3 regions of the Streptomyces sp. NPDC058086 genome follow, and region 1 is predicted to be linked to each of the others. Evidence: riboswitches for the same ligand, from Rfam matches in the RefSeq annotation. Region 1 holds a riboswitch; each other region holds the start of a gene.

Region 1 (3,239 bases):
GTTGGAGGCGGCGATCTCCCGGACCTTTCCGGCCCGTACCAGTTCGTCCAGCGCGCCGATGATCTCCTCGACCGGCACCGAGGTGTCGTCGAAGTGGGTGTAGTAGAGGTCGATGTAGTCCGTGCCGAGGCGGCGCAGCGAGGCGTCGGCGGCGGCCCTGATGTTCGTCGCGGACAGACCCTTGTACTCGGGGTGGGTGCTGACCTTGGTGGCGAGGACGACATCGGAGCGGTTGCCGCGCGCGGCGAACCACTTGCCGATGATCGTCTCGGACTCACCGCCCTTGTGGCCGGCGATCCACGCGGAATACCCGTCGGCGGTGTCGACGAAGTTGCCGCCCCCGGCCGTGTACGCGTCGAGCACGGCGAAGGACTGCGCCTCGTCGGCTGTCCAGCCGAAGACGTTGCCGCCGAGGGAGAGCGGGAAGACCTCGAGGTCGGAGGAGCCGAGCTTGCGAAGGGAAGTCATGCCTTATTTCAACAGGCGTACCGGATTGCCGTATTCCGCACACGGCCCCTGGGAACGATCAGGGGTTGATGCCCTTGCTCTGCAGCCACGCCATCGGGTCGATCGCGCTGCCGCCGCCCGGGTGAACCTCCAGGTGCAGATGCGGCCCGGTCACGTTGCCGGTCGCGCCCACGCGCCCGATGACGTCGCCGGTGGCCACCTTCTGCCCCACGCTGACGCTGATGGACGACTGGTGGCAGAACCACAGCTCCGTGCCGTCGTCGAGGGTGAGGATGGTGCGGTAGCCGTACGAGCCGGCCCAGCCCGCCTCCGTGATCGTGCCGCTGTGGATGGCCTTGATCAGCGTGCCGGTGGGGGCCGCGAAGTCGAGGCCGGTGTGGTACCCGGAGGACCACATGGAACCGGCGTCACCGAAGCGGGAGGTCAGGGTGTACGAGGAGGTGGGCAGCGAGTAGCTCTTGGCGAGCTCGGCGAGGCGCGCGGCCTCGGCCTTCTGCTTGGCATCCTCGTCCGCCTGCTTCTTCGCGGCGGCGACCTTGGCCTCGGCGTCGTCCTTCTGCTTGGCGGCCAGTGCGACCGCCTTCTTCGCCGCGGCGGACTCGGCGGCGGCCTGGGCCGCCTTGTCGACCTGGTCCTGCTGCGACTCGGCCTGCAGGATGATGCGGGCGCGCAGTGCCTCGCCCGCGTCCTTGTTGCCCTGCGCGGCGTCGGCGCTGGTCACGCCGGCGCTGGTGAGCGGGGTGGCGGAGCCCTTCGGCGTGCTGGAACCGCCGTCGGATATCAGCGCCTTGGCAGATGCGGTGACCGAGGAGAGGTCGGGCAGCGAGATGGACACCGGCGGCTTGCCGGGCGCCGCGGTGGCCATGCCGCCCGCGCCGACGGCGGCGATGACGCCGACGCCCAGGACCGTGGAACTGCGGGCGAGTCCCCCGCCGCGCTGCTTGGAGACGCGGTGCCGGCCGCGGAGGGGACGGAGGGAATCCTCGGTGGGGTTCCACTCCTCCCAGGGGCCCTCGTCCTTGCCGTAGGCGTAGCCAAAAGTCTGGGTGTCGTTCGGCGGGAACGAAGTGGGCTGGGCGGGCCGGTTGGACGCCACGTGGGCGTGCTCCTTTCCTTCCTTCTCGCCTACCGGGTTAGCTGACGGGTTCGGAGCAGGAAGGTCTCCTACGCGCGTCAACCCACGGTGTCTCCACCGTGAAAGACGCTCGATTCACCCCAAGTTGGTGGTTCCCCGGTTCCCTTGCGGGATTCGGCGCGTGCGCACGGAGCCGACTCTTGTGACGGCTGGGACGACCGCGCTGCGTTATCGAACGTTAATAGACACGGGTACCGGATTCCAAGCTGTTCGTACTGATCGTTAACCACTTTTGGCCAGGACTTACCGACCATGAGCGGCGGAAATCGGGCGAGTTGGCCGCACCCTCCTACCTGGCAGTTATTTGACGGTGCGTCAGTTGTTATGCGGAGGGACATCGACCGATCACCCCTCGTGACAACGATCAAGAAAGCCCCTTCCCGTGACTACGGCCGCCGTACGGCGAGCAGTGCCATGTCGTCCGTCAGTGCGCCGCCCGTGTGCCGCCGGACCTCCTCCGAGAGCGTGGCCAGCAGGACGTCGGGGCCGGGGAAGGTCCGTCCGGCCAGGCGCGCGGCCGGATCGTAGAAGCGCCCCTGCGCGTCGCGGGCCTCGGACAGTCCGTCCGTGTGGAAGAGGAGCGTGGCCCCGTGCGGGAACTCCGCCTCCTGCGCACGGTCCGGCCAGCTGCCCAACTCGCCCATGCCGAGCGGGAGCGCGGGGTTCGCGGCGGCGAGCGTGACCAGCGTTCCGTCCGCGTGCAGGAGCAGCGGCGGCGGGTGGCCGCGGTTGACGATCCGTACGAGGCCGCCCTCGTGCGTGATCTCCGCGAGGACGGCGGTGGTGAACCCCTCGAAGGCGTCAAGGCCCTTGCGCCGGGTGCCCTCGCGGGCCAGCGCCCGCTCCAGCCTCTGCGCGACCGCCTCCGGCGTGGCCTCCTGCTCGGCCGCCTCCCGGAACGCCCCGATGAGCACCGCGACGGCGGCCACCGCTTCCATGCCCTTCCCTCGCACGTCGCCCACCGCCAGCCTTACGCCGTGCGGGGAGTCCTGCACCGCGTACAGGTCGCCGCCGATGAACGCGCCCGCCTGCGCGGCCTCGTAACGTGCCGCGACGTCGAGGCCGCCGATCCGCCGGTCAGGTTCCGGCAGGACGGCACGCTGGGCCGCCTCGGCGATCTGGTGGGCCGAGGCGAGTCGTTCGTCGGTTCGACGGACGAGAATGTTGATGAGCACGGCCAGCACGCCGACGGTCGCCACGGTGGCGACCTCCGTGAGCGCGTCCACCTTGAAGACGATGCCGAGCCGGATGTGGATCGTGAGCACCGCGACGAGCGCCGCGATGCCGGTGAGCACGGTGCCGCGCAGCGAGAAGAGCGGGGCGGCCACGAGCGGCGCGGCCGTGAAGAGGGGGCCCGCGGTGAAGGCCATCGGGGTGAAGTAGTCGTAGAACGCGCCGACCAGGATGAGCAGCGCGGGCAGCACCCGAACGAGGTTTCGCGCGCAGGAGATCCGGCCCCGGTCCGCCTCGGCCGGGCGGGGCACCGGCTCGTCCCCCAGCCCCGGATCGGGCACGGGGTCCCCGGGCAACCGCCCACCGGACCGGTCGTACGGCTCGTCGTTCGGCTCCTCGGCCCGCTGCGCGCCTCCTTGCTGCTGCCCCACCCGTCCAGGCTTCCCGGCGCGGGGGCGGGGGG
Region 2 (3,239 bases), on a different contig from region 1:
CGACTCCGCGGCGCCGACGGGGCTGACCGTGTTGACCGCGCCGGTGCCTACGGGCACACCCGAGGCCAGGGGCATCCCCGCACCGAGCGACATGTCCGCGCCGAAGGGCATTGCCGTACCCATGGAGATGTCCGTGCCGAGGGGCATTGCCGTACCCATGGACATGTCCGCGCCGAGCGGCATCCCCGTACCCATGGACATGTCCGTAGCCAGCGGCAGGCCTCTGCCGAGGGACATGTCCGCGCCGGGAAGCATCCCCGCGGCCAGCGGCATCCCGGTACCGAGGGACATGTCCGCGCCGAGGGGCATTCCCGTACCCATGGACGCGTCCGTGCCGAGGGGCATTCCCGTACCCATGGACGCGTCCGTGCCGAGCGGCATCCCTGTCCCCATGGGCATGTTCGTGCCGAGCGGCATCCCGGTACCGAGGGACATGTCCGCGCCGAGCGCGGTCGGCTGCTGTCGCTGCCACTCCGCCGCCTGGTTGCGAGCCTGATCCTCCGGGGTGGGCCAGACACCCTCGGCCGGACGTGACTCGATCGCCGCGGGCCCGGGGTTCCACTGTGCGGCGTGCTTGGACACCAGCTCACGGGCCAGCGCCAGTTTCCGCTGGATCTTCTCCTTGGACGTCTTCAACGAGGACTGCCCCGGACCGGCGGGCAGCGCGGGCAGCAGGGCCGTGGCGGCCTCCTGCGCAGGTTGTGGCGCGGGCACCGGCGCGGCCGGCAGCGCGGCGACGGCCCTGGCCGTCAATTCGGCCACGGGCCCGGCGGCCGCCTCGGCGGAGGGGCCTGCCGTCAACTCCAGAACCGGGCGGGCGGTCAACTCCCGCCCACGGTTGGTGAGCCCGTCCTCCGGCCGCTTCGCCGGGCCCGTGGGCCGCGCCTCGGCCGGGCGGTTCGGCATCCGGTCGGCCGGCAGTCTGGCCGGTGCGGACGGACCCAGTTGCGTGCGCGCCGCGTCGAACCAGGTCTTGGTGATGTCGTCGAGGGCGGGGTCGCGGCGCCTGCGCGCGGTTTCCGGCGCCGGGTTGACGCGGCCTCGGCTCCCTGTGGTCATCGCGCGGGTCCCGTTGACGAACCCGACGGCGTTCTCGGCCTGGTCGTAGAGGGAGCTGATCCGCTGCTGCACCTCCTCGCGGCTCGGACCGTCCGCGCCACTGAGGGCGGCCGTCGCGCGTGCGGAGTCGGGCATGCCAGGGAGGCTGCCGCCTCCAGGGCGCGGGGTTCGTTCCGGCGCCATGGGAGCCGTACTCCTTCCGTACTCCGCCTACCGGGTCGGCCGTCGGGTTCGGGCGGAAGATTCCGGAAGGCATGCCCTACGGCCCTTGCCCGAGTGGGCAGTTGGGCCGATTCACCCCAAGGTCGGTTGGGTCCTGGTTCCGGTTGCCGCGGGGGCATCGGATTCGGCGGAGGTCGCGCGACCCGGCGAGGTTCGCCGGAGGGAGTCGTGCGGCCTGCCGCCAACTTAGCCAATTTGTGTGCCTGGTGTGAAGATTGGAGCGCGAACTGTCCGATATGTAATTGTGACCTTCGTCTACGTGTCCCGGCTGCGACCAGGATGTCGTACGACCGCCGTGCGCCCCATGGTCGCCGCGAGCGTCCGCAACCGGCGCCAGTCCAAGGGGGGTTGGGCCTCGGGTACACCGGGCCGTTCCTTGGGGACGCGGACGCGCAGAGCGCCGGGTTCGACGCGGCAGTGGACCGGGGCGGGCAGGACCAGGGCCTCGCCGTCGATGCCGGCCTCGATCTCCGCGCGGTCGGCGTCGATGACCACCTCGCGGGTGGTCAGGACCGCGAGTCCGTTCGGCGCGGGGTCCAGTACGAGCGCGGCGGCCTCGGCCGCGCTGTCCACCGTGATGCCGAGGACGCCGAGCAGCCCGGAGTCGAGGCGTTCGCGGCGGCCGAGACCGGCCGGATCGTTGGTGCGGTAGGGGTTGTTGCTCACCAGCACGGCCTGCGGGGCGTCGAGCGTGGTGTCCGCGGCGCGGGCGGTCAGTCGCGGCCCGCGCTGGCGGGTGAGCAGGTCGGGCAGGAGGTCCAGGATGGTGCCGATCTTGTCGTCACGGTACGCGGGGCTCTGCACGACCGCCGCGTACGCGCCGAAGGAGGCGTTGTTGACGAACGGGTGACCGCCGGCGAAGCCGAGGTCCACGCGGAGTTCGACGCCGTCGGTCAGGGCGTCCAGGCAGGTCGCCGGGTCGTCGCGGTCGAGGCCGAGGTCCATGGCGAAGTGATTGCGGGTGCCGGCGCAGACCACCAGGAACGGCAGACCGTGTTCGGCGGCGACGGCCGCGACCAGCGCCTGGGTGCCGTCACCTCCGGCGACGCCGAGCAGATCCGCGCCGTCCGCGACGGCGGCCCGGGCCAGCGCGGTGACGTCCTGATGCTTATCCGGGTCGAGGAGCACGACCTGCGCGCCGAGCCGCTCCGCCTTCTCCCGCAGCCCGAACTTCGCCACCTTGCCGCCGCCGGAGTGCGGGTTCATGAGGAGGAAGGGGCGCCGCGGCGGTGATGCCCTGCGTTCCTTCGGGCGCGGGGGGCGTGTCCGGTCGCTCCGAAGGGCGTACCGGCCGCTCCAGACGGCCACGGTCCACAGCGCCAGGGACACGGGGATGGCCCAGAGCAAGCCTGCCACGCCGAACAGGGTGAGCACCGCGCCGGGCGCGAGGGCCGCCAGCACGGCCGCCACCCAGCGGAGCGGGCCGCGCCGGGTCAGCGCCCACCACAGCGCCGCCGCCGTGACAGCCACGCCGAGGAGCGCGGCCAGGAGCAGCAGTATGCCGTCCACGCCTCCGTAACCGAGTGGCAGCAGGACCGCCAGCGCGGCCGCGACCAGCGCGGCCCTGGCCGCCCACCGTTTCCCGTGGCCGACCTGCCCGCTCGCGTCCACACCCATCGACACACGTTGTATGCAACCGCCGGGTCAGGCCCCGCGCAACCGCCACGCTCCGCGAGGGCAGGCGCCGATCGGTCCCGGCCCGGGCGATTCACCGAACCCTGGGCCCACCCCTCGGGGCCGGGACCGTCGCGGCTGATGCACCATGGGCGGCGGCGAGCCCCGGCGGTGCGCCGGGGAGGGGCAGTGGTGATGAGTGGGCAGCGCGGCCGTGTCCTGGTCGTGGACGACGACGCGGCGATCCGCCGCTCGCTGGAGCGCGGACTGAGGCTCGGCGGATTCGCCGTGGACCTGGCCGACGGGGGCCGGCCGGCCCTGGCGGTGGCCCGGCGGACACCGCC
Region 3 (3,239 bases), on a different contig from region 1:
GAGGAGGCGGCGAAGTGACCGAGCTCGCCACCATGGACTTCCACCCGCAGCCCCAGGCGGGTCAGCCCAAGCCCTGGGCCTTCCCGGCGCCCGAGCGCGGCACGCTGGACAACGGCCTGACCGTGCTGCGCTGCCACCGCCCCGGCCAGCAGGTCGTCGCCGTCGAGGTGCTGCTCGCAGCGCCGCTGGAGGCCGAGCCCGCGGGCCTCGACGGCGTCGCCACGATCATGGCGCGCGCCTTCTCCGAGGGCACCGACAAGCTCTCCGCCGAGGAGTTCGCCTCCGAGCTGGAGCGCTGCGGCGCCACCCTGGACGCGCACGCCGACCACCCCGGCGTACGCCTGTCGCTCGAAGTGCCCGTCTCTCGCCTGCCCAAGGCGCTCGGGCTGCTCGCCGACGCCCTGAGGGCACCGGCGTTCTCGGACAGCGAGGTCGAGCGGCTGGTGCGCAACCGGCTCGACGAGATCCCGCACGAGACGGCCAACCCGGCCAGGCGTGCCGCCAAGGAGCTCTCCAAGGAGCTGTTCCCGGCGACCTCGCGCATGTCGCGCCCGCGCCAGGGCACCGAGGAGACCGTCCAGAAGATCGACTCGGCGGCCGTACGCGCCTTCTTCGACAAGCACGTACGTCCCGCCACGGCCGCCGCCGTGATCGTCGGCGACCTGACGGGCGTCGACCTCGACGCGCTGCTCGCCGAGACGCTCGGCGACTGGACCGGCTCGTCCGCCGAGCCGCGCCCCGTGCCGCCGGTGACCGCCGACGACACCGGCCGTGTGATCATCGTGGACCGCCCCGGCGCGGTCCAGACGCAGCTGCTCATCGGCCGCGTCGGCGCCGACCGGCACGACCGTGTGTGGCCCGCCCAGGTGCTCGGTACGTACTGCCTCGGGGGCACCCTCACCTCGCGCCTGGACCGTGTCCTGCGCGAGGAGAAGGGCTACACCTACGGTGTGCGGGCGTTCGGCCAGGTCCTGCGTGCCGCCCCGGACGGAACCGGTATCGCGATGCTCGCCATCAGCGGCTCCGTGGACACCCCGAACACCGGCCCGGCGCTCGACGACCTCTGGAAGGTGCTGCGCACCCTCGCCGCCGAGGGCCTGACGGACGCCGAGCGCGACATCGCCGTACAGAACCTGGTGGGGGTGGCGCCCCTCAAGTTCGAGACCGCGGCGGCCGTCGCGGGCACGCTCGCGGACCAGGTCGAGCAGTACCTGCCGGACGACTACCAGGCGACGCTGTACCAGCAGCTCGCCGCGACCGGCACCGTGGAGGCCACCGCGGCCGCCGTGAGCGCCTTCCCGGTGGACCGTCTGGTGACCGTCCTCGTCGGCGACGCCGCGCACATCCAGGAGCCCGTCAAGGCCCTCGGAATCGGTGAAGTGACCGTCGTTTCGGCGGAGTAGAGGTTCGGCGGAGCAGCGGCTCAGTGGAAGCCGGCTGGAAGCCGAGCCGCACGCGGAGCGGAAGAGCGTGACTCCGTGGGGCCCGGGTGACTGAAGAGTCGCCCGGGCCCCTTTTTGCTCGGATTTCCGCTCGGATTTAGCTTGGACTTCATCCCCAAGATGTCCGTATTGGTAGGGAGGTTGCCCGTCTGCCCTGTGGCATGCACTACAAAAACCGTGATCCGTTTGTTGATTGAAAGACGCCCCGTCTAGCGTCGGGGCGGCTGTTCGTCAGGCAGTGCGCCGCGCCCGCGGCACCGGACAGTCATCGCCGAGTCCCCGTACGGCGCGAGCCAGGGGAGCCGGGGACCCACACGTAGTCCCTGGGGTGAATCGGACGCCCTCCCTGGAGGGGGTCCGTAGGAGACCTTCCTGCTCCGAACCCGTCAGCTAACCCGGTAGGCGAGAGGGAAGGAAAGGATCAGCCCCTACATGGCGTTCACCTGTGGCCCCGGGAAACACCGCCGTCCGAGCCGCGTGAAGCGCTCCACCACGAACGCCGTCGGCGTCGCCGCGCTCACCACCACCGGTGTCATCGGAACCCTGGCCGCCCCGGCCCTCGCCGCGGACGCCTCCGTCGAGCAGACCGGGCTGACCCAGGCCGTCACCCTCGGCGACAGGGTCGCCGCCCAGATCGACGCGCAGGCCGCCGCCCAGCAGCGCGCCGCCGACGAGGCCGCCGCGCGCAAGAAGGCCGAAGAAGCCGCGCGCAAGAAGGCCGCCGAGGAGGCGAAGAAGGAGCGCGAGGCCAAGGAGCGTGCCGCCCGCGCCGCCGAGCGCAAGCGGCTCAACACCTTCGTCCTGCCGATCACCGGCTCGTACATCTCCACCGGCTACAAGACCGGCGGCAGCCTCTGGTCCTCCGGCAGCCACACCGGCGTCGACTTCCACGCCGCCTCGGGGACCTCGGTCCACGCGGTCGGCTCCGGCACGGTCGTCACGGCCGGCTGGGGCGGTGCCTACGGCAACCAGATCGTCCTGAAGATGCACGACGGTACCTACACGATGTACGGCCACCTGTCGTCCATCGGCGTCTCCGTGGGGCAGACGGTCACCCCGGGCCAGCAGATCGGCCTCTCCGGCTCCACCGGGAACACCACCGGGCCGCACCTCCACTTCGAGGCCCGTACGACGGCGGAGTACGGCTCCGACATGGACCCGGTCGCCTACCTTCGCTCGCACGGCGTGAACGTCTGACGCTCGCACGGCGTGGACGTCTGCCGCTCGCACGGCGTGATCCTCTGCCGCTCGCGCACCGTGAACGTCCGACGACCGGCGTCAACACTTCCGAAGCCCCGGCTCCCCTCGGCCGGGGCTTCGTCGTTTCGAACGACTGTCTGTCCAAAAAATATCCATGGATTCCGGCCCGCCATCGGAAATTCCGGCTCTCTGCAATAGAGTCGCTGAACAAGCGTCAATCGACCGCGTTTCGCGGGGATTAAGGCGGAGGTCCGGTCATGCGCATTCCCGCGCACTCGGTATGCACGGCGATCCGTGACGACATCGTCGCGGGTGTCTACGAGCGCGGCAGCCGGCTCACCGAGGAACTGCTCGCGCGCCGCTACGGCGTCTCGCGGGTCCCCGTGCGCGAGGCCCTGCGCACGCTGGAGGCCGAGGGCTTCGTCGTCACCCGTCGGCACGCGGGCGCGTGTGTCGCGGAGCCCACCGAGCAGGAGGCCGCGGACCTGCTGGAGATGCGCATGCTCCTGGAGCCGCTGGGCGCCGCGAGGGCCGCGCAGCGGCGCACCGAGGCCCACCTCAAGGTGCTTCGAGGCCTGGTCAGGCTGGGGCAGGAGC

What was found. A riboswitch is a leader RNA that binds a small molecule or an ion and turns the genes downstream of it on or off. The one in region 1 is predicted to bind cyclic di-AMP.
Region 2: it holds a riboswitch for cyclic di-AMP, as region 1 does, so the genes downstream of both, ACFVWD_RS20615 (NlpC/P60 family protein) here and ACFVWD_RS45240 (M23 family metallopeptidase) in region 1, are expected to answer to the same signal.
Region 3: it holds a riboswitch for cyclic di-AMP, as region 1 does, so the genes downstream of both, ACFVWD_RS36530 (M23 family metallopeptidase) here and ACFVWD_RS45240 (M23 family metallopeptidase) in region 1, are expected to answer to the same signal.

The regions. Positions count from the first base shown of each region.
Region 1 is NZ_JBHVST010000098.1:16,279-19,517, reverse strand. It holds gene ACFVWD_RS45245 (aldo/keto reductase) at 1-468, opposite strand, end outside; gene ACFVWD_RS45240 (M23 family metallopeptidase) at 527-1,564, opposite strand; cyclic di-AMP (ydaO/yuaA leader) riboswitch at 1,576-1,733, opposite strand; gene ACFVWD_RS45235 (PP2C family protein-serine/threonine phosphatase) at 1,990-3,207, opposite strand.
Region 2 is NZ_JBHVST010000024.1:57,639-60,877, reverse strand. It holds gene ACFVWD_RS20615 (NlpC/P60 family protein) at 1-1,194, opposite strand, end outside; cyclic di-AMP (ydaO/yuaA leader) riboswitch at 1,251-1,421, opposite strand; gene ACFVWD_RS20610 (diacylglycerol/lipid kinase family protein) at 1,537-2,898, opposite strand; gene ACFVWD_RS20605 (response regulator transcription factor) at 3,091-3,239, shown strand, end outside.
Region 3 is NZ_JBHVST010000063.1:3,040-6,278, reverse strand. It holds gene ACFVWD_RS36540 (M16 family metallopeptidase) at 1-18, shown strand, start outside; gene ACFVWD_RS36535 (M16 family metallopeptidase) at 15-1,403, shown strand; cyclic di-AMP (ydaO/yuaA leader) riboswitch at 1,702-1,862, shown strand; gene ACFVWD_RS36530 (M23 family metallopeptidase) at 1,875-2,639, shown strand; gene ACFVWD_RS36525 (GntR family transcriptional regulator) at 2,900-3,239, shown strand, end outside.